DNA from 2 places in the Turicibacter sp. HGF1 genome. Region 1 is predicted to be linked to the other one. Evidence: a T-box and tRNA genes for the amino acid it is inferred to sense, from the RefSeq annotation. Region 1 holds a T-box; the other holds one or more tRNA genes.
The links. The T-box of region 1 lies ahead of thrS (threonine--tRNA ligase). A T-box ahead of a tRNA ligase gene usually reads a tRNA of that ligase, here a tRNA-Thr.

Region 1 (12,077 bases):
TAAAAATTGTTATTGTTATGGTTGTAGCATTGATTATATGGGGGGCCATGATTTATAATCGACATGTTATCCTGTATGAAAAACAGTTGAATATCTTAGTTAATTATATTTATGATGAAGTATCGCCAGATGATGTGACTTCGGTTTATCAGCGATTTATTAATTTAGATAGTGACTATGGACAACGAATTAAAAAGGATTTAGGAGATTCTTTGATTAGTCGTTATCAATATTATGCGAATTTATATATGCTTCGAAAAATTGAGTACGAAGAGTATTTGCAGTATGAGCAAATTATTGAACCGTTATTTTTCTCGAGTTCTAAAGTAATTGAAACAATTGATGAAGTATCGAAGTATTATCAATCACAAAGAGCTTATATTAAAGGTGTGAATTTGCAACAACAGGGATTCATTGAAGAGGCGATTGAAGCTTATGGTCAAGTGATGTTTAATGATCAGTCTTATTATGAATTGGCTAAAGGTAGAATCATGCAATGTGTTCAATTGATTAAAGAACAATATTTGGCGGAAGCAAATGAATTTTATGAACAAAAAAATTATGTTGAGGCAATTAAACGATTGAATTATTTGATTGATAATGAAAATGACGAGGGTATCACGTCGCTAAGATGGTATTATCAATCGGAGTTTTATTTAGAGGTCATGAAGGAAATCGAGGAATTGATTGAGAATAATCAACTGGGATTTGTTATTAACTTTTTACAAGAGATTGAGCCGTATTTAGGAAGTAGTTATGAAGAGACACTTCATTTGAAGCTATCTGAAGTAACACTTCAGCGAGCTCAACGACGAGATAAGGCACTCGGTAAATATGCGGGGAAAATTCAAGTCTTAGTGAATACAGAAAGTAATCAGCAAGTGATTACCTATAATCAGCTGGCACTTCAATCATCGACCGCTTTTAATCCCGTTAACTTAGCCACTTATGCTTTTACAAATATAAAAAAAGGAACGGCTGAGGGTGTAGATAAGTCAATGGTTGAACAAAATATTAATGTGATGCCTTATATCGTGGCAAATAGTGATATTACAAGTGCGACGATGCCTGTTGTATTTGGATATTATGGTCAGACGATGAATGATTTTGATTTGATTGAGCTTCGTCAAAATGGAGAGGCAATCGTTTCGTTTGAAATGGATCCGTCTGAAAAGCGTCAAGTTTGGATTGAAGATGAAGTTATCGAATGGATTACGATTGAATTAAGTCAAGAGGAAGTCGAGCAGGTGCAACAATTGATTTTACAGACATCGGATTTAGAGATTGTTTTTAAAGGCAAATACTTAGATTATCAAGCACCGATTTCAACGCTTGAGCGTGACTTGTTAATCATGATGTTTGAGATTTACCAATCCATTGTGAAGTAAACAACATGAAAATGACATGAAAAAGGATGGACTAATTGCTATGCCAGAATTACCAGAAGTTGAAACAGTTAAAAATGTGTTAAATAGCCAGATTAAAGGCTTAAGAATAAAAGAGATTGAGTTACGATACGAACCGATGGTTAAAAATATGAGTGCAGATGTTTTTAAAGAAAAGCTAACGAATCAAGTGATAGAAGAGATTAGTCGTCGCGGAAAGTATTTAGTTTTTCATTTTCAAGATTATCAACTCCTTTCGCATCTTCGTATGGAAGGTAAGTACTTTTATGAGGCAGATGATTTTGAATTAAACAAGCATATTCATGCTATCTTTAAACTCGATAATGGACGTCAGTTACTTTATCAAGATACGCGTAAATTTGGGACGTTTCATTTATATGAAAAAGGTCAAGATTTAGAAGAAACCTCTGCTTTTAAAGTGCTTGGGGTGGAACCTTTTTCAGATGAGTTTACCCCAGCGTATGTTAAAGGAAAAATAAAAGGGAAAAAGAAACCGATTAAGTCATTATTACTAGATCAAAGTGTAGTTTGTGGACTGGGTAATATTTATGTAGATGAGGTGTTATTTAGGGCAAAGATTCATCCTTTAACCCCAAGCTATGAATTATCCGACAACGAGATTGAAAATGTGGTAAAATATACAGTAGAGGTGTTAGCAAAAGCCATCTCATTAGGTGGGACAACCATTCGAACCTTTACATCCACACATGGTGTATCAGGAACGTTTCAAGAAGAGTTGTTAGTTCATCAACGATTGGGTGAAGTGTGTAAAATCTGTGAAACCCCTATTGAGAAAATTAAGGTTGGTGGACGTGGAACTTACTTTTGTCCAACATGCCAAATAATTAAGTCTTAAGGGGGATTGTATCCATGTTAGTAGTTGGATTAACGGGTGGAATTTCATCAGGAAAAAGTACGGTCACTCAGTTGTTTTTAGACAAGGGTGTGACGGTTTTAGATGCTGATTTAATTGTCAGACAGATGCAACAACCAAATACGGTACTTCTAAAAAGATTAGCAGATGTATTTGGACAGGATATTATTTTAGCGGATGGGAACCTAGACCGCGGGGGGCTAGGGCGTTTAATTTTTCAAGATAAGGCTGCAAAAGCAAAATTAGATGAAATTATGAAACCCTTAATCCGTGAAAAGTTAGTAGAAGGGATTGAACTCGCGAAAAAAGCTAATGAATCGATGGTGGTTCTCGATATGCCACTTTTATATGAGTTTGAGTTTGAATCACTGACGGATGTGACGATTGTCGTTTATGTCAGTCAGGAAACGCAAATTAAACGACTGATGGCAAGAGACCAAATCGAGGAGGCCTATGCGCTCGCCAAGATTAATTCTCAGATGTCACTGGATAAAAAACGTGATCTTGCGAACTTCGTTTTAGTTAACGAAGGTAAAGTCAGTGAGTTACGAACTCAGTTTGAGACACTGTATCATCAGTTATGCTGCTGTCTTAAACATAGTCATAATTAATATAGTGGAAAAGTATAGGAATTAAGGGAGGAACTAGAAATGGGATTTATGGACTTATTTAAAACACACTACGAATCAGGTGAAAAAACGACGGATGAGGCGTTAATGACTCATTACTATAAAGCAAAGTATCAACCAACGAAAGCAGCGATTATTGAGGTTGCTAAATCATTAAACTTTGAGGTAAAATTTGAAGATGATGATCGTCAAGAATTAATGCTTAAGCGTAAAGATGCTGAAGTGATTGTGACGATTGTTAAAATTACGCCGATTGAATCAGCGGTTGATTTTACGATTAATACGCCTGGTCTCATTACATTTGGAAAAGGTAAAAAACTGATTCAAGAATTCTATAAAGAATTAGATAAAAAAATTATGTTTAAAGGATTAGCTTTAAACCGATAATAGATTGATTAATCCCTATTTTTAATAGGGATTTAACATTTTAAAAGAAGGAGTGTTTGAATAATGGGAGTATCTCTTAAACCGAATACAACATTCGACTTAAGTCCCATTCAAATGATGACTTCGGAAGAAATACAAGTTTTGACGTTGCTGTATCAACCCATTATTGGTCCGCAAGCCGTGAGTTTATTTACGACTTTAAATACGTTAGCACTAAAAAAACAGGAACAATCTTTAACGCATCATTTGTTATTACAGTTACTCAATACGAATATTGAGGAGTTTTTAGAGTGGCGTTATAAATTAGAAGCCGTTGGATTAGTTTCTGTGTATATCACCGAAGAATCTCATCATATAACGTATGTTTTAAAAAGACCGATGAAAGCTCGTGCCTTTTTTAGCGATGGAATTATTAATGTCTTTTTAAATTTAAAAGTTGGGAATGTAGATTATCAAGCATTAAAGCAATTTTTTATTGAAGATGCTTTTAAAGCAGAAGGAAAAAATGTCTCAAAACCATTTAATGAAGTATTTGATACGACGGTGTTACTTCGTAACTCTCAAACCCTACAAGCTAGTCCACTGCCGGTTAGTGAGATGAAGCGTGAGGGAGTAGAGCTAGAGAAAGCCTTTAATGAAGAGCTACTATTTGCTTTACTCAAGCAGTTTGGACTCGATGATCAAATTTTATCGGATAAACTTCTCGATCAAATTAATAAGATTGCCTTTTTATATAAATTAGATGAAAGTGAATTAGCTCGTCTTATTTTTGATGCTTTAGATAGTGATGGCTTCGTCAACTTAGAGGTATTTAGAAAACAAGCGAAACAATATTTTCAATTTCTAAATAAAGGAAAGCCAATCGAGGTGGTGGAAGTTTCGCAGGTTAATCAAGAGACCATGATTAGTGAAGCGAATGCGGCAAGTGCAAAGGAAAAACAATTATTGATTCATCTGTCACAACATCCACTTAGTTTCTTGAAGTTTAAGCAACATCAAAAAGAACCTGTTCCAGCCGATCGTCAATTAGTTGAGTGGTTAGTGGTGGATCAACAAATGCCATCCGGTGTTGTGAATGTGTTGATTGATTATGTGTTAAATATTTCAGATGGGCGATTGCCAAAGCAATTGGTTGAAAAAATTGCGGGTGAATGGCAGCGTAAAGAGATTGATAATACTGAAAAAGCAATTGCTCAAGTTAAGTCAACGCTTAAAGCGAAGCAAAAACGTGAAAATGAAAAAACGATGCCAGCAGCAAGTAAACCATCTTATCAAAAATCAGCGAGAGTAGTTCGTCAAGAGCAAGTTCCTGATTGGCTGAAAGCACCGCAAACGCAAGAATCGAATAAAAAAACATTGAGTGAAGAAGATTTACAAAAGATTGAACGCATGAAACAATTACAGAGTCAGATTCTAAATGGGAAAGGGTGAATTAGATGAAACGATTAGGTGATTTAATACCGAAAACGTTTGGAGCTGAGCAGGCATATCAAGAGTTATTAAATGAACCAGAGATTGCACAGGCATTAAAATGTCATGAGTCTGAGGTGGATATGTCACGTCTGTCGAGCTTTATATCCGATTTAGATGAGTATTCACGAAATAAATCCAAATGTGAGGGTTGTCTAGGATTAGATTATTGTAAGCAACCCGTTAAAGGACATCGACCAGAACTTGAACCAAGGTATAAGCAACTTAAGATTGCATATACGCCTTGTCATTATGAGTTAAATCAAAAACATTTAGCGAATATTAAAAGTTTTCATATGCCGGGTGATATTGTAAATGCGAATTTTGAACGATTTATCATGGATCCTGAGCGTGTCGAGTTTTATGAAAAAGCAACTTTATTTATTAATGAATACATGACAAATAAAAAAGGTCGCGGTCTTTATTTATATGGCCCTTTTGGCACAGGGAAAACATATATGTTAAGCGCCATTGCAAATATCTTATCTCAACGTGGAATTGTTTGTGGCTTAGTTTACTTTCCTGAATTGGTTGCTGAAATTAAATCAGGATTTAATAGTGACAATAATAGTGGATATGATAAAATTGAACAATTAAAGCAAATCGATGTCTTGATGCTAGATGATATTGGAAGTGAATCGATGACGAGCTGGATGCGGGATGAAGTGCTTGGCCGTATTTTAAATTATCGAATGCATCAGGGGCTTCCAACTTTTTTCACTTCGAACTTGGATTATGAACAATTACGTCATCATTATTCTTATACTCAAAAAGGAGAAGTTGAGGAAATTAAGGGGGCACGTATTTTAGAACGTATCAAAGCTTTAAGTGTTCCTGTCGCTATTACTGGAACAAATTATCGTCAAAATCGCTAAAATTCTTATCACTTTTTGCTTGATTTCAAAAAAATCATACATTATAATATGATTCATACATATACTAATGAGTAGACTGATATATCAAAGGTTTTGATAAGGATATGATTTATTCATACGACTTTCTAGAGAGGGAATCCATGGCTGAAAGATTTCTAAGTACGATGTTTGAATTACTCCCTTTGAACTGGACTTGAAAAAGTTTCCCGCTGACTGCGTTAACGTTAAATTGAGTTGCTAACGAAGAGTCTTTTCTTTGTTGGAAATAGGATGGTACCGCGATTATAATCGTTCCTAATTAAATTTTAGGAGCGATTTTTTTTATACTCAAAAATTTCGCTCCGAGGTAAACGAAAAATAAAAGGAGGAAATACCATGATTAACATTACTTTCCCAGATGGGAATGTGAAACAATTTGAAAATGGAGTTACTGCAGATGCGATTGCGCACTCTATTTCACCAGGATTACGTAAAAAATGTGTGGCTGCTAAAATTAACGGACATTTATATGATTTAACTCGTCCAATTGAAGCAGATGCAAAAATTGAATTAATTACAAATGATCGTCCAGAAGCGTGGGAAATTATTAACCATTCGGCTGCTCACTTAATGGCTGCCGCTATTAAACGTCTTTATCCAGATGCAAAATTTGGAGTAGGACCTGCGATTGAAGATGGATTCTATTATGATATTGATACAGAATCAAAAATTTCAGAAGCTGATTTACCAGCTATTGAAAAAATGATGCAAAAAATTTCTTCAGAAGCTTTACCGATTATTCGTCAAGAATTAAGCCGTGAAGAAGCAAAAGAATTATTTGCAGCTGATGAATATAAATTAGAATTAATTGATGCGATTAAAGAAGGTGAAATCATCACAACTTATTCAGAAGGTGATTTTACAGATCTTTGTAGCGGAGTACATGTTCCAAATACAAAAGATGTTAAGTTCTTTAAATTATTAAGTGTAGCAGGAGCTTACTGGCGAGGAGATAGCGACAATAAAATGTTAACTCGTATTTACGGGGCAGCTGCTTTATCTAAAGATGCTTTAGCTGATCACTTACGTATTTTAGAAGAGCGTAAGGAACGTGATCATAAAAAATTAGGACGTGAATTAGAATTATTCACATTCAGTCCATTAGTAGGTCAAGGATTACCAATCTGGTTACCAAATGGTATGAAAGTTCGTCAACAAATCGAACGATATATTACTGAATTAGAAGAAGATTACGGATACCAACACGTAGCAACTCCAGTTATGGGATCTGTTGATTTATATCGTACTTCAGGACACTGGGCACATTATCAAGAAGATATGTTCGTTCCAATGGAAATGGATAATGAAGAATTAGTATTACGTCCGATGTCTTGTCCTCACCATATGATGGTATATAAAACAAAATTACGTTCATACCGTGATTTACCAATTCGTTATGCAGAGCAAGTTATTCAACACCGTTTTGAAGCCTCAGGTGCTTTAACTGGTCTTGAGCGTGTACGTGCGATGACTTTAACAGATTCTCATCTTTTTGTTCGTCCAGATCAAATTAAAGAAGAGTTCTCTCGTTGTTTAGAATTAATTCACCGTGTGATTAAAGACTTCGGAGTTGAAATTAACTACTATCGTTTATCGCTTCGTGATCCAGAAAACAAAGAAAAATATTTCGATGATGATCAAATGTGGGAAAATGCAGAGTCAATGTTACGCGAGACATTAATCGAAAATAATATTCCATTCATTGAAGCTGAAGGAGAAGCGGCCTTCTATGGTCCTAAATTAGATATCCAAATCAAAACAGCTTTAGGACATGATATTACAATGTCAACTATTCAATTAGACTTCTTATTACCAGAACGTTTCGATTTAACTTATGTATCTGAAACTGGTGAAAAAGTACGTCCAGTTGTTATGCACCGTGGTTTAATCGGAACATATGAGCGTTTCATGGCTTATTTAATTGAAACTTACAAAGGAGCATTCCCACTATGGTTAGCTCCAACACAAGTAACAGTGATTCCAGTTAATAATCAATATCATTTAGAGTACGCAAAAGAAGTTGCTAAAGAATTACGTAAATACCGTGTTCGTTTAGAAATCGATGAGCGTGAAGAAAAAATGGGTTATAAAATCCGTGAATCACAAACTAAGAAAATCCCAATGTCTATTGTATTAGGGGATAAAGAAGTTGCTAATAATGAAGTCACATTCCGCCGTTTCGGTGAGCAAAAAACTCAGACTTTACCATTAAAAGAATTCGTTCATTTCTTAGTTGAAGAAATTGCAGAGCGTAAAAACTATAAACCTGAATAATAAGTCAAAATGAGAAGCTTGTAGCTTCTCATTTTTTTATAGATTTTTGGAATTTTATGAATAGAATGATAGAGAATTACAATAATGAATTTAGTTGATGATTGTGTTTTTATCAGTTAAAAGGAAAGAATAAGTAGGTATTGTAAAGTAGGGAGTGATAAAAATGATTGAAACTATGGTCGTGTTAAGACAGTGGAGTGTAGATGTAATAGCCCTTCTTGTTTTTTTAATCGCTGCTTATCTGGGTTATAAAGATACGTTTCGTTTCAGTTTTCTTCAACTTATTTTGCAACTGATTTCAATGATAGCGACTTATTTTATTTCTATTTTTTTAACTAATAAAGCGATTCAGACGATTCCAGAAAATGCGAATATAGGATTAATGATTCCTGATGAGTTATTTTATTTAGTGCAACCTCACGAAGAAATGATTATTCCACTTATTATGTTTGTTATTATTTATATGTTTATATTTATTATTATAAAGAGCATTCTATATGTATTCGGAAGAAACTATGAATGGGAAAGGTATTTATTCAGAAAAATTAAGTTAAATTCAACGTTTGGAAGGATTCTAAGTTCTGGGTGTACCATTTTAAATACGTATACGTATTTAATCATTGTTTTAATGATTGTTGGATTTCCTTTGTTTAATTTAGTAGGCCCCCATACATTCTCCTCTTTTTTATTAAAAACAGTTCCTTTTATTTCAAAGGATATTGAAGAGTTTTATGCCCCCTATGAAACACTTACTCAGGTATTACAAACTTACAAAGAAGAGGCACATCTCATTTTTGATGGGACGACAGTTAATCTTAAAGTGATGGAAGAAATGATTCAAAAAGACCCAAGTCGTAAAAATTCGTTGCAAGATGCCTATGAATATTTAATCCCGTATATTGCAACAACTTCTGGTTATTTAGCTAATTTTTCAAATAATAAGATTGGAATTAATGAAATGAAAGAATATTTAGCAAATACTCAGGAATATCTGAACAATCAAACCATAACACTGGAAATTTTTAATTCTTACTATGAAGAGTTGATTAAAAACAAAACTTATGATAGACTAGTTAAAGATGAGGTCATTAATGATGATGCTTTAACCGCATTGGTTGAGAGTGGATTCCTAAATGATACGAATCTTAAAAAAATTAAAGAATATATAGCGCTTGATTGACATATACTAATCAAGGTGTTATAATTAATAAATGTGAATATCATGTGGAAAGAAGAAGTACCCACTTCTCACCTGATTGGCTTAAGTCGATAGGTTTAAAAGTCGCATAGTTTTTTTTAACTGTGATTTTAAACGTGGGCGCTTGAATGCCTACGTTTTTCTTTTTTTCCATGAATGTTCTATAAAATTGGAGGTGCTCATCATTAGCAAGAAGAATGTAAAAAACGAGAGCTTAGTCAACGAGGATATCCGCGCTAAGGAGATGTTAGTCATTGGTCCTAACCGCGAACAACTTGGTTTAATGCAACGCAAAGATGCTTTACGTGCTGCTTCTGAACAAAATTTAGATTTAGTATGTGTAGCACCACAAGCTAATCCGATTGTTTGTCGTATTATGGATTACGGTAAATACCGTTACGAACAACAAAGACATGCTCGCGAAGCGAGAAAAAACCAAGTGGTTGTAAGTCTTAAAGAAGTTCGTTTAAGTCCTAACATTGATCAGCATGATTTTAATACTAAATTAAAAAATGCTCAAAAATTCCTTAGTAAAGGTGATAAAGTTAAAGTTAGCGTACGTTTCAAAGGGCGTGAAATTGCTCATACAGAATTCGGTCGCAATGTTTTAACTCGCTTTGCTGAAGGGTGTGCTGAAATCGCAGACCTTGAATCAAATCCAAAACTTGACGGACGTTCAATGTTTCTCGTTTTAGCACCAAAGAAAAAGTAGAAAAGATAAAGGAGGAACTCTACCATGCCAAAAATGAAATCTCATCGTGGAGCTGCTAAACGCTTTAAACGTACAGGATCAGGAAAATTAAAACGTTCTCACGCTTATACAAGCCACTTAGCTCACAATAAAACAACTAAACAAAAGAAACACTTAGCTAAAGCTGCTGTTGTTTCAAATAGCGATTACAAACGTATCAAAGATATGTTATATAGCTTATAATCATTTAAATATTTTTTGTACTACAAAAGGAGGAACTCAATATGCCACGTGTAAAAGGTGGAGTTGTATCACGTAAACGTCGTAAACGCGTTTTAAAATTAGCAAAAGGTTACTTTGGATCAAAACACACATTATATAAAACTGCAAATGAACAAGTAATGAAATCATTACAATATTCATACCGTGACCGTCGTCAGAAAAAACGTGATTTCCGTAAATTATGGATCACTCGTATCAACGCTGCTGCTCGTATGAATGGATTATCATACAGCAAATTAATGCACGGATTAAAATTAGCTGGAATCGAAGTTAACCGTAAAATGTTAGCTGATTTAGCTGTAGCTGATGCTGCTGCATTCACAGCTTTAGCAGAAACTGCAAAAGCTGCAATGAATAAATAATTTTTTATAAACTTCAAACACTACCTTAAGGTAGTGTTTTTTTGATATTTTTAAAGAAAATATTTTTAAAATTATTTTCATCAATGAGATAAAATGATATGATACTACTTATAGAAAATTATGGATAATAGGAGGAAACATAATGACTAAGTTAGATCAAACTCTAACGTTCTTAAAAGAAATTACAGATGCAAATGCTGTACCGGGTCAAGAACGTCAAGCACGTGAAGTGATGAAAAAATATATTGGTGACTCAGCAGATAAAATTTATCAAGATAATATCGGATCATTAATTGCTGAAAAAGTAGGGGAAAAAGATGGACCGAAAATCTTGATTGCAGGTCATATGGATGAAGTTGGATTTATGGTTCAACGTATTGATGATAATGGATTTATTAAATTCGTGACACTAGGTGGATGGTGGGGACAAGTGATGCTTGCACAACAAGTCACTATCACAACAAATAGTGGGAAAACGTATCATGGGGTTATTGGGTCAACACCACCTCATATTTTGACACCTGAGGCACGTCAAAAACCGGTTGATATTAAAGAAATGTATATTGACCTAGGTGTTGAGAGTAAAGAAGAGGTAGAAAAGCTTGGTATTCGACCAGGTGATATGATTACTCCTTATATTGAGTTCCGTACGATGGCGAATGATAAATACTTATTAGCTAAGGCATGGGATAATCGTATCGGTTGTGCCGTAGCTGTTGAAGTGTTAAATAATTTAAAAGGTGAATCTCATCCAAACATCGTCTACGGTGTGGGAACAGTTCAAGAAGAAGTTGGATGCCGTGGAGCAGTGACAACAAGCCAAATGATTAACCCATCCATCGTTTTCGCTTTAGATGTAGGACTAGCTGGAGATGTGCCAGGGGTTACGAATCAAATCCAAGCAAAAATGGGGAAAGGGCCAATCATTACTTTAATTGATGGTGGATTAGTTGGTCATAAAGGATTACGTGATTTTGTTGTGAGCGTAGCGGATGAATTAAATATTCCATATCAGTTTGATATTACGCCAGGAGGAGCAACTGATGCAGCCAAAATGCATTTAGCACATGATGGGGCCCCTGCGATGTCAGTTGGAATTGCATCACGTTATATTCACTCACATACTTCAATGATTCATCGTGATGATTATGAAAATACAGTTAAATTAATGACAGAAGTTGTTCGTCGTTTAGATCAGGAAACTGTCAACAAAATTACATTTGAATAAAAAAAAGACTATCTCTAAAGTGAGATAGTCTTTTTTAATGAAGTTTTAACATAAAAAAAGAGTCTATTTTAAAAAAGTTTAAACAGACTCTTTTCTAAGAAAGTTTGAGGTCCATTCTACCTCAAAAAAAGGGTAATTATAAAACATTGGAATGGAAAGAGAATAATATACTGATACGGCATGATGGGGTAAACCGTATCAATTAGGGTAGTGTTATGCTATCCAATTTCTTGGATGAAGTAATTATATCATAATTTATGGTAAAAAAAATAGTCGAAATAATAAAAAAAATGTAGAAAAATGGTAAAGAACATTTCGGTTTAAAATGTTTGTTAAGCGATAAAAGATTCTATGTTTAAAAA
Region 2 (12,077 bases), on a different contig from region 1:
TGTTAATGAATCGCTTAATCCCTGTTTAGAACTTTGTAATGCAACTAAGACAATTAGGATTACTGAAACAATCATAAATAATACGTCTACAACACCTAAACTAAACATCCTAAACCCTCCTTGTATATATCAAAACTGTATCACATCTATTATACAATTTCAACCATTATTTCAAGGATGTCGTAATATAGTAACAATAAACTAGAATAATCAAAACAGAAGGAATTGCGTATAAAAATTTATTTTTAATCTTAATACCAAATAACACAAAAGCTAATACAATAGATTCTGCCAAGCCAACAAAAACTAACAATGAATTGGAGATATCGGCAATTTCAAAGATATTACCCGAGAAATATAAAACATCTGTCAAAGCAATAATTCCAAAATTAAACAAGTTACTTCCAACAATATTCCCAACTGCAATATCATAGTTACGCATTCTAATTAAACTAATTAAACTAGTCATCTCAGGTAATGATGTTGCCACCCCTAAAAAGATTGCTCCCACAAAAGATGAACCAACACCAGTCTCCCTTGCAATGTTATCTGTCGTAATTGAAACTAATAAACTACTGATCACAATAACAATTGCAAAGAATACGAAGCGTAAAATTAAGTTAAGCATTGATTCTGATGGATTTGGCAAATCGCTACTTTGATTGTCGTTAGACTCTAAATTAGAAGCTAATTTTAAATTTAAATAATATAACACCGCAATAGAAATAGATGCTGTTCCAACATGTCCCACCTGTGTAATCGTTGGACTAAAAAACGTAAATAAAATAATAATATAAATACTACAGTTAATAACATTTGTCATCGTGTTAGAGCGTCCTATGTTATTAAATAACATGTGCTTAATAAAAACAATATTTCCAACCGCTAAAATAAAAACATTAAAAGCATTACTTCCAAGAATGTTTCCGAATGCTAAATCTGGGTTATTTAACATCATTGTTGATGAAATACTTGTAATCAATTCTGGTAAGGATGTAACCCCAGCTAATAAAATTCCTCCTATTAAAGCTCCCCCGAGTTTAGTTCTCTGATCAAGTTCATCTACACATTCTGAAATTTTAATTGATGAAAAGACGACTAAAAACGATAATCCCACATACTGCAATAATAACAATCCCATCTAACAACTCCTCCTACAATCATTACTTCATTATTTACATAAGGTAAAGTAGATTTCTTATCTATAAACTCTATGATTAACTAAACAATTATATGTAGAAAAGACATGATTTTTTGAAGTTTGATTATTTTTGCATATATAAGGCCCGAGACTCATTTATAATGGTGAAATATATTTTTGTTTTAATATAGAAAAGGTCATTCCATGATTATGAAATGACCTTTAAACTAATTCAATTCATTATTTTTTTTACTACGGTATTCAAAATAGACGTCTTTACTATAACGTAAGATAATTTTTATAATACCTGCAATCGGAATAATGAAAATCATCCCAATTACCCCAAAAATTTGTCCTCCAATAATAATAAGTGTTAACAAAATAATTGGATGAAAGTCTACTGCTTTAGAGAACACAAGTGGTTTAATAAAGTTTCCTTCAATAAAATTAAGTGCTAATACTCCGATAATGACATACACTGGCGTCCAAATCGAAACTGTTAAACCAAAAAGAGCAGCTGGAATCGTACCAATAATTTGTCCCACATAAGGAATAATATTTAAAAATCCAATTAAAACACCAAATACAACCGCGTTATCTAATCCAATTAAGGCAAAATAAATAGATGCAATTATCGATAAAGCAAGTGATACTGCTAATGTTCCTGACACATATCCCCTCACAACTTCTTCCGATTCTTTTAAAATATTAAAAAATTGAATATGACGGTGAGTTATTAAATAGTTTTTAATTCGATTACGCAGTTCATAGAAGTTATTTAAAATATAGTATAACAAAATAGGAACTAGGAATAACATCCCTATAATCATCGTAAAACTACTACTTGCACTTGATAACCAACTACCTGCTCGTGATAAAAATGATGAAAAAAGGGTAAAGAATTTTGAATTTTCACTAAACAGAGAACTAAAATCAAACTTATAAATATCAATATAATCTAGATTTAAATTAGAAATAAGAAGCTCCACTTTTTCAATCAACATTGGCATACTATTAAGTACTTCTTGAATATTAACAATTAAATACGGAATTAAGCTAAAGATAGCATAAAATAACCCACCGACAATTGAAACAAAGGTTACAAGTATCGCGTATGAACGTTTAAAATGTAAGCGACAGAAGAAATCGACTAATGGATTGAGTAAATATGCTAGAGAAATCGCAATAATAAATGGGCTAATAATTAAATTTAATGCTGAAATAACAGGTTTAATAATCGGAAAACATATTTTAATAACCTGAACCCCAACTAAGATCCCAATTAATAAGACAACTCGATTAATCAATTTAAAATTCAAAGTTTCTTCTGATTTTTTCATTTGTCTCATCCTTTCAATCATGTCATATATTTTTAACAATTTTAAACTGGTTAAACACTCTAGAACTGTATATTGAAATAAAAATTTCTTCCTATCAGTTGCGGATTGTTTTTCACACCAAATACTAGCGAACCTATATTATATAGATTAATTCCATCCTATGGTAATTTTTATTAAAGCAGTATTCTATTGTCTAAAGGTTAATTCACCAAAGGTGTAATAAAATCAAATGGAATCTCTCCCATTTAAAAGGTATCTTCTACTAATAGGTCGCATTTTTTCTAAGTATAGAAGACTTATATATAAGTATATTTTAGCATATTTTGTTAAATCGACAATTATTTTGAAAATGTTTTTTTGTCAAAAAAAGCCCATCTAGATTTAGTTACCTAAACCTAGATGGGCTTCAATATATGTGCATGATTAATTAGGTTATAAATCCCTAACTTAAAAACAATCGTGTGCGATTTAATTTAATAAATTAAATTATTTTTTTAAGTTATAGAAAGATTTAACTCCGTTGTAAACAGCTTGTTGTCCTAATTCATCTTCGATACGTAATAATTGGTTGTATTTTGCAATACGGTCTGTACGAGACATAGAACCTGTTTTGATTTGTCCAGCATTTGTAGCAACTGCGATGTCAGCAATTGTAGCATCTTCAGTTTCTCCTGAACGGTGAGATACAACTGCAGTGTATCCAGCTTTCTTAGCCATTTCGATAGCTTCGAAAGTTTCAGTTAATGTACCGATTTGGTTAACTTTGATTAAGATTGAGTTAGCCACGTTTTTCTCGATACCTTCAGCTAAACGCTCAGTGTTAGTTACGAAGAAATCGTCTCCAACTAATTGAACTTTATCTCCGATTTTTTTAGTTAAATAATCCCATCCAGCCCAGTCGTCTTGGTCTAAACCGTCTTCGATTGAGATGATTGGATATTTTTCACATAATTCAGCGTAGAAGTCACATAATTCTTCAGATGTGAATACTTTTCCACCTTCACCAGCTAAAACGTATTTTCCATCTTTGTAGAACTCAGAAGAAGCAACGTCCATAGCGATCATTACGTCTTTACCTGGAACATATCCAGCTTTTTCGATAGCTTCTAAGATAACTTTGATAGCAGCTTCGTTTGATTCTAAGTTTGGAGCGAATCCACCTTCATCTCCAACTGCTGTATTTAATCCCATACCGTGTAATACTGATTTTAATGCATGGAATACTTCAGCTCCCATACGGATAGCTTCTTTGAATGTTGGAGCTCCAACTGGCATGATCATGAATTCTTGGAAGTCGATGTTGTTGTCAGCGTGCTCTCCACCGTTGATGATGTTCATCATTGGAGTTGGTAATTCTTTAGAGTTGAATCCACCTAAGTAACGGTATAATGGTAATCCAACGAAATCAGCAGCAGCATGAGCAACAGCCATAGATACACCTAAGATTGCGTTAGCTCCTAATTTACCTTTGTTTTTAGTTCCGTCTAAAGCGATCATTAAACGGTCGATTCCACATTGGTCAGTAACATCCATACCAACTAATTCAGGTGCGATAATGTCGTTAACATTTTTAACAGCGTTTAAAACACCTTTTCCTAAGTAACGAGATTTATCTCCATCACGTAACTCAACAGCTTCGTAGATTCCTGTAGAAGCTCCAGATGGTACTAAAGCACGTCCGAATGATCCACTTTCAGTTGTAACTTCTACTTCAACAGTAGGATTTCCGCGAGAGTCTAATACTTCGCGAGCATAAACGTCAACAATATAAGGCATGTATGACAGCTCCTTTTTTTCTAATTTTTTCACACTTCTTATTATAATACATTTTTTTGGAGATTAAAGATATTTTTCTGTTGTAAACGCTATTTTTTGTAAATTAAAGCTCATACTAATGAAACAAAATAAGCTCTTACATCATATTATTCCTCAATATCTCAATTTTTTTCAATACAATCTCTAATATGACCAAAATTTCAATTATTATGAATCACTAATTAAGAAATTTGACAAAAAAAAATCTAGCTCTCAGCTAGATTATATATTTCAATCCATTTTGATGGTGCCGGGTGCGAGAATCGAACTCGCGGCTACGCATTACCATTGCGTTGTTTTACCACTAAACTAACCTGGCTTCCACTTTTATATAGTACCATAAATATCCACCATTTTCAAATATAAACGTTAAATTTACCTCTTTAATTCTTGAATAAGTCGATTTTTTTCTTTGTCTTATCATCCATACCTTTTATCTTTATTATGGAATTTTATATTACAAATAATCACACCTATTCCCTATAAATTAAACTTCAATCATATATTGAAAGTATATATGAATCCGATTATAAATATTATAATTTACCGAAAATAATACCACTTTTTTTTACAAAAAGTAAAAGACATAACACCTTTTAGGCGCTATGTCTTTTTGAATATTATTTAATGATTGATTTTCCTGTCATTTCAACTGGTTGTTCAACACCTAATAATTGTAACATTGTTGGAGCTAAATCTCCTAAGTTACCTCCGTTACGTAACTCGATTCCTTCTTTAGTTACAATAACTGGAACTGGATTAGATGTGTGAGCTGTGTATGCTCCACCATTTTCATCTTCTAATTTTTCAGCATTTCCGTGGTCAGCTGTAATAATTGCAACTCCACCTTTAGCGATGATTGCATCCACAACTTTACCTAAGCACTCATCAACAGCTTCTAATGCTTTAACTGTCGCATCGAATACTCCAGTATGTCCAACCATGTCTGGGTTAGCGAAGTTTAAAATAATTGTATCATGAATATCTTTGTTAATTTCAGCTACACAAGCATCAGCTACTTCGTAAGCAGACATTTCTGGTTTTAAATCATAAGTTGCAACTTTTGGAGAGTTAATTAAAACTCGAGTTGCTCCTTCGATTTCTTTATCTACTCCACCATCGAAGAAGAATGTAACGTGAGCATATTTTTCAGTTTCAGCAATACGTAATTGTTTTAATCCATTTGCTGCAATAACATCTCCATAAGTATTAGCTAAGTCTTGTAATGGGAATACAACTGGCCCATTTACAGCACTTCCGTAAGACATCATTGAAATAAAGTATACATCTTTTGGCCCTTTTGATGAATCTAATGCTGGTTTACCTTCTTTTGCATAGTTTGCAACATTTTCTGGGTTAGATAACGCGATTGCGATTTGTTGTGCACGATCAGGACGGAAGTTGGCAAAAATGACTGTATCTCCATCTTGAATTAATCCATTTTCATCAACAACAAAAGGAGCAACGAATTCATCTAAAATATCATTTTTGTAAGAAGCCTCTACACCAGCTTTAGCTGATTCGAATTTTTCTCCAGTTCCTTGAGTCATAGCATCGTAAGCTAATTGTGTACGATCATAGTTTTTATCGCGGTCCATTGAGTAGTAACGTCCTGAAACAGTCGCAACTTTCCCCATTCCGATTTCAGCTAATTTTGCTTCTAATGCTTCAACATATTCTAATGCAGATTTAGGAGCTGTATCACGTCCATCTAAAAATGCATGAACATAAACTTCTTTTGCACCTTGAGCTTTTGCAGCTTCAACTAATGCATACATATGTTCATTATGTGAATGGATTCCACCAGGTGATAATAATCCCATTACGTGAATTTTTTTGTTATTCTCTAAAGCATGTTTAACACCTTCTGCAATTGTTGCATCAGTATTTAATTCACCATTTTTAACCGCTAAGTTAATACGAGTTAATGATTGGTAAACGATGCGTCCTGCACCTAAGTTTAAGTGTCCTACTTCTGAGTTCCCCATTTGTCCTTCTGGTAAACCAACTCCTAATCCAGAAGCCTCTAAAGTGTTATGAGGATATGTATGGAATAAACGATCTAAGTTTGGCATTTTAGCCGCTTTAACTGCATTCCCAGCAGTTTCATCACGTAAACCAAATCCGTCTAAAATGATTAATGCTACAGGTTTTTTAGTCATATTGTTTCCTCCTTAAATTATCTATCTATAGTATACTAAACTTTAATTTATAAGTACAAGATTATCAGAATGTAAGCGGTTGTTAATTTGTTTTCAATCCTCTTTATTATCTATCATTCATTTAAAATCATACTCAACTTAAATTTGATTTAACATAAAAAAACCTTATTTATGCCATATAGTCATAAATAAGGTTCACGTTTGTTCTACTATTTCAAAACGATAGATACTCATCATCTCGCTTTAATCTTGATTTTCCTCTAATAAACGTTTCTTTTGATTGTCACGAATTTCTTCAGCCATTTCAGCTAATTTACGCATACGATGATTAATCCCAGATTTCGTTAATTTAAATCCTCTTTCATTTGAAATATCGCTTAAATAATTCAAATTTTCTTCAGGAAATTCTAAACGCAATTTAGCTACATGTTGTAATCTCTCTGGTAATGAATCAATTCCATATACAAAATCAATTAATTCAATATTATCAATTTGACGTTGAGCCGCCGCAATCGTTTTAGTTTCATTTGCAATTTCACAATTATTCAAACGATTTTCTGAATTTCTAATATCCCTAAAGATACGAACATCTTCAAAATTCAAGACTGCATTATAAGCCTCAATCACTCTTAAAAAATCACTGATCTTCTCAGCTTCTTTAATATACATAATATATCCCTTTTTACGCTGTAAAACACGAGCATTTAAATTAAAAACATTAGCTAAATCTTTTAAATCTTCTGCTAGTTCTTGATCTAATGTAGAAATTTCAAAGTGATACGATGATGTTTCTGGATTATTAACTGATCCTCCCGCTAAAAAAGCACCACGCATATACGCACGTTTACAACAATCATATTCTACTAAATCTTTTGCAATTCCAAGAACAAATCCAACACTTTCAGACATAATCCCTAATTCTGTTGCAATATCTCTAGCATTTTTTTTAATTCGAATAATATAGACATTATTCTTTTTTAATTGCATTTTTTTTCGTGATAATAAATCGACCTCTGTATCAAAGAGCTGTTTAATTAACTGTAGCGTTCGTCTTGCAATTGCCGCATTCTCTGTTGCAAAGTCTAAAACTAATCCTTTATTCGATAAAGAAATCACACCATTCATTCGAATTAAAGCAGACAATTCGGCTTTTGCACAACAATCATCTGACTGAATTTGAACTAACTCTTTTTTTGTTTCAGAAGCGAATGACATAATAATCACCCCTCCCTTTGTTCTTCGATGTCTAATAATAATGAGAAAATAGTTGCTGCTACTTTCTTAGTATTATGGCGCACTTCTCCTACGTTATTATAAGAAACTAATCGACTCTTAATAACATCTATATTCATGTTTTCTAATACCTCTTCGTCAATGACAACCATATCAGAATTTTGATGTGTATAGCGTTCATAAGTACTATCGTCAACACTTTCATCATTTACAATAATCTTATCGATAATATGACATCCTACATGTTCTTCAATAACACGAACATGATCAGAAGCCGTCATACCTGTTGTTTCCCCTGGTTGGGTCATAATATTACAACAATAGACACACTGAGCTTCCGTTTTAACAACTGCATCAGCTATTTGTTTTAACAAAAGGTTAGGAATAATACTTGTATACAAACTTCCAGGGCCTAAAAGAACTAAGTCTGCCTCCATGATGGCTTCAACAGCTTCATCTAGTGCTGGCTCATCTGGATTTGTATAATAGACACGTTTAATTTTCTTATCTTCAACAGGAATGAGTGATTCGCCTTGAATGATTGTACCATCATCATACTCAGCACACAAGCATAACGGGGTGTTACTTACTGGTAATACTGTTCCTCGAACTTTTAAAACTTCACTTAACTTTTGAACCGCTGATGCAAAATCCCCTGTGATATTTGTCATTGCAGCAATTAAAAGATTTCCTGTTGGATGACCTGCTAATTCTGTTTCACCTTTAAAACGATATTGAAATAGTTCTTGCACTAGTGGTTCTACTTCCGATAATGCCACTAGAACATTTCGAATATCTCCTGGTGGTGGAACATCAAAATCACTTCTTAAACTTCCAGAACTTCCTCCATCATCGGCAACTGTTACAATCGCTGTAATATCGATTGGATAACGCTTTAATCCTCTTAATATTGTAGATAACCCGGTTCCACCCCCGATTACCGCTACCCTTAAATCATACTCTGCCATTATTTTAGGCCCCCTTATTTTTTATGTGCTCGGTGGATATCACGGTGTTTTGAATTGGTTTTATAATCATTTTCAAAAGCGTGCGCCAAGTATTCAGCAATTGCAACTGAACGGTGTTGACCTCCAGTACATCCAATCCCAATGATCACTTGTGATTTTCCTTCAGCCTTATATTTAGGAATTAAAAATTGTAATAAATCTACTAATTTAGCTAAGAAGGTTGTTGTCTCCTCAAAACTCATCACATACTCATAAACTCCATCATCAAGTCCTGTTTGTGGACGTAATGTTTCAATGTAAAATGGATTTGGCAAAAAACGTACATCAAACATAATATCTGTATCAATCGGTGTTCCATGTTTAAATCCAAATGACATGAATGTGACGCTAAAATAATCTGAATCTAAATCCCCAAACTTTGTAATAATCTGCTGTTTTAAATCTTTAGCAGCTAGACCCGTTGTATCAATTGTAACATCTGAAATATCTCGAATTGGCTTTAACAACTCTCGCTCTTTATCAATTCCATCTAATAAATTTGTATCTCGTGATAATGGGTGTGTTCTTCGAGTTTCTTTATAGCGTTTTACTAATGTTGCATCATCTGCATCTAAGTATAAAACATGGACATTAACAAAATGACTATCTTGTAAAAAATAAAGCATCTCGTCAATTGAGTTAAAATCAAGTGATCTTAAGTCAATTACAACGGCTAAATTTACTGATTGCTCACTCGTACCCAAAATTAAATCTGTTAATTTAGGCAATAAAATAGGTGGAAAATTATCAATACAATGATATCCTACGTCCTCTAGACTATTCAGTACGACACTTTTTCCTGCTCCACTCATTCCCGTGACAATTAATAAGTTAATCTTTTTCACTATGACACCCTTCTTTCACTCTATTATCACTTTTTAATATTATTCATCTGTATTTTGAATCAGTTCAATTAACTCATATGTTGGTGTATAAATTTGAGTTGAAACGATAGGCAGATCTGACTCTAATAATTTCTTAATAATAAAACGATCACCTTCAAACATCGGTAATTCATCAACTTCTTTAAGGGAATGCCACGCTAATGAACCTTCACGGTTTTCCTCAATTAATTCACCAGTTGAATCCGTTGCTTTAACGGTATATAACATCCACTCTTTTTTTTCTAATTCTTCTTCAACTACAACCGTTGTAATAGCACCTAATTTTGCGTGCTTCAATTGTAGGCCTGTTTCTTCATAAAACTCACGTAGCCCAGTTTGAATAATATTCTCCCCAAACTCAGCTTTCCCACCTGGTAAAAACCATTTTTGGCGACTAGGTTTAAACAAAAGAAGAATTTGATCATCTTGCACTAATAAACTATGAACAACTCTCATTCGTTAGCCTCCTTCATTACTCCTTATTATATCATATAAATAGCAAAATAGAAAAAACTGACTAACATCGTCAGTTTTTAAATTCCAATAATCAGTATATGGAGAGTCAATCCGATGAGAACTCCAAAAAAGTAAAGTAATCCAATAATCACTAAATTTTCTTTAAGTAACTTATTCATTTTAAATAAGGTTAACAAGCCTGCCCCCACACCTGTACAAAGTCCTGCTAACAAAGAACCAAAGGTAATCATGCCTTTTAAATAAAGATCAGTTAATAAAACAGATGCTGCACAGTTAGGAATTAATCCGATGAGCGCTGCTAAAAAAGGTTGTTTATAAGAGGTTGTCATTAGTCCCCGTGCCAATGTGTCTTCTCCAATCCAGGAAATAACCAAGTTAATCAAAAACGTCATGATAAATAAAAAGACTAGCACCTTCACTGAACGTTCAAATGCCTCTATAAAAATTGATTTCTCCTTTTGATACTCATATCTAGAAACTGTGGATAATTCTGATCTTTCTCCTCTCCATAATAAATCAATTAGAATTCCAACAAAACTTGCATAAATCACTTTTATTATGACTAATAACGCAATCATTTTCCACTGATTAACATGAGTAAACATCAATGGAATCGCCTCATCCGATGTGGCGATAAAAACTGCTAGCAAAGTTCCTAATGTAATCACACGTCCTGAGTATAAAGACGATGCTGCAATCGATGCCCCACACTGTGGAATACATCCACTTAAAGCTCCAGCGATTGGACCTAATTCTTTCTTTGCACATAAATTTATTTGCTTATGTTCCACCCATTCAAATATAGCGTACACTATATACAAAAGTGGCCAAACTTTAGCCGTATCCAAGAAAGCATCCATAAGTAAATCCATCTCTCTCATCCTTTCAATTGCATAAAAAAAGAAAACTTAATTAAAGTTTTCTTTTTAAATATATTAAACGAAACGAGAGTTCATTCGTTAATTAACGTAAATTTGTTTCAATGTATTTAAAGGCAGATTGTGCAGCGATTGCTCCATCGTTAACTGCCGTGACAACTTGGCGTAATTCTTTACTAATAACATCTCCCGCTGCAAAGACACCTGGAATCTTCGTCATCATGGCGTGATCAACGACTACATACCCTGATTCATCTGTAATTCCTAGATCTTTTACCATCTCCGTAATTGGATCTAATCCGATATAGATGAATGCTCCCGCTGCCTCAACTGTTGATACTTCACCTGTTTTCACATTTTTAACTTTTACGGCACCTAATTTTCCATCAGCTTCTTCAAATGATTCTACTGTTGAATCCCAAACAAATTCGATTTTTTCATCAGCAAAAGCACGTTGCTGAAGAATTTTTTGAGCACGTAATTCATCACGACGATGAATAACCGTTACTTTCTCAACTAATCCAGCTAAATAGATAGCTTCTTCGATTGCAGAATCTCCACCACCGATAACTGCAACTTTTTTCCCTTTAAAGAATGCTCCATCACAAACAGCACACCATGAAATTCCACATCCTGATAATTGTTGTTCACCTGGTACATTTAATAAACGGTGTTTGGTTCCTGTTGCTACGATAATTGTTTTAGCGTAAACTTTATGATCTCCACAATCGATAACTTTTGTTCCATCCTCCGCAATTGTTACATTTTCAACGTAACCATATGCATATTCAGCTCCTGCTGCTTGAGAATGTTCAAACATTTTCATTGATAAATCAGGCCCAGAAATCTTTTCAAATCCTGTATAATTTTCAATTTCGAATGTATTAACCATTTGTCCACCTGGAGCTCCGCGTTCGATCATAACAACAGAAAGACTCGCACGTGCTGCATAAATTGCAGCTGTCATTCCAGCAGGCCCTGCTCCGATAATCGCAACATCATATACTTTTTCCATTATTGAACACCTTCCTTTTTAATAATTTCTACTAGTTCATCAGCAGTATTAATTATATAAGTCGGATTAAACCCTCGCAAATAATCTGCACCTTTTAATGCCCAACCGACTGCAATACTTTTGAC

Region 2: it has a tRNA-Thr gene. The T-box ahead of thrS (threonine--tRNA ligase) is inferred to sense a tRNA for this amino acid. The anticodon was not compared.

What each region holds. Positions count from the first base shown of each region.
Region 1 covers NZ_AEXQ01000069.1:24,914-36,990, reverse strand. The annotation lists gene HMPREF9402_RS06780 (hypothetical protein) at 1-1,388, shown strand, start outside; gene mutM (DNA-formamidopyrimidine glycosylase) at 1,429-2,262, shown strand; gene coaE (dephospho-CoA kinase) at 2,277-2,891, shown strand; gene HMPREF9402_RS06765 (hypothetical protein) at 2,931-3,296, shown strand; gene HMPREF9402_RS06760 (replication initiation and membrane attachment family protein) at 3,360-4,727, shown strand; gene dnaI (primosomal protein DnaI) at 4,733-5,641, shown strand; T-box leader at 5,726-5,940, shown strand; gene thrS (threonine--tRNA ligase) at 6,017-7,954, shown strand; gene HMPREF9402_RS06745 (hypothetical protein) at 8,118-9,134, shown strand; ribosomal protein L20 leader region at 9,178-9,302, shown strand; gene infC (translation initiation factor IF-3) at 9,328-9,864, shown strand; gene rpmI (50S ribosomal protein L35) at 9,889-10,086, shown strand; gene rplT (50S ribosomal protein L20) at 10,128-10,487, shown strand; gene HMPREF9402_RS06725 (M42 family metallopeptidase) at 10,630-11,715, shown strand.
Region 2 covers NZ_AEXQ01000024.1:4,833-16,909, forward strand. The annotation lists gene secG (preprotein translocase subunit SecG) at 1-108, opposite strand, end outside; gene HMPREF9402_RS02490 (sodium:calcium antiporter) at 167-1,141, opposite strand; gene HMPREF9402_RS02495 (AI-2E family transporter) at 1,369-2,481, opposite strand; gene eno (phosphopyruvate hydratase) at 2,968-4,257, opposite strand; tRNA gene HMPREF9402_RS02505 (tRNA-Thr) at 4,542-4,615, opposite strand; gene gpmI (2,3-bisphosphoglycerate-independent phosphoglycerate mutase) at 4,917-6,458, opposite strand; gene whiA (DNA-binding protein WhiA) at 6,702-7,673, opposite strand; gene HMPREF9402_RS02520 (gluconeogenesis factor YvcK family protein) at 7,679-8,659, opposite strand; gene rapZ (RNase adapter RapZ) at 8,674-9,543, opposite strand; gene HMPREF9402_RS02530 (NUDIX domain-containing protein) at 9,583-10,038, opposite strand; gene HMPREF9402_RS02535 (putative manganese transporter) at 10,116-10,931, opposite strand; gene trxB (thioredoxin-disulfide reductase) at 11,023-11,952, opposite strand; gene ppaX (pyrophosphatase PpaX) at 11,952-12,077, opposite strand, start outside.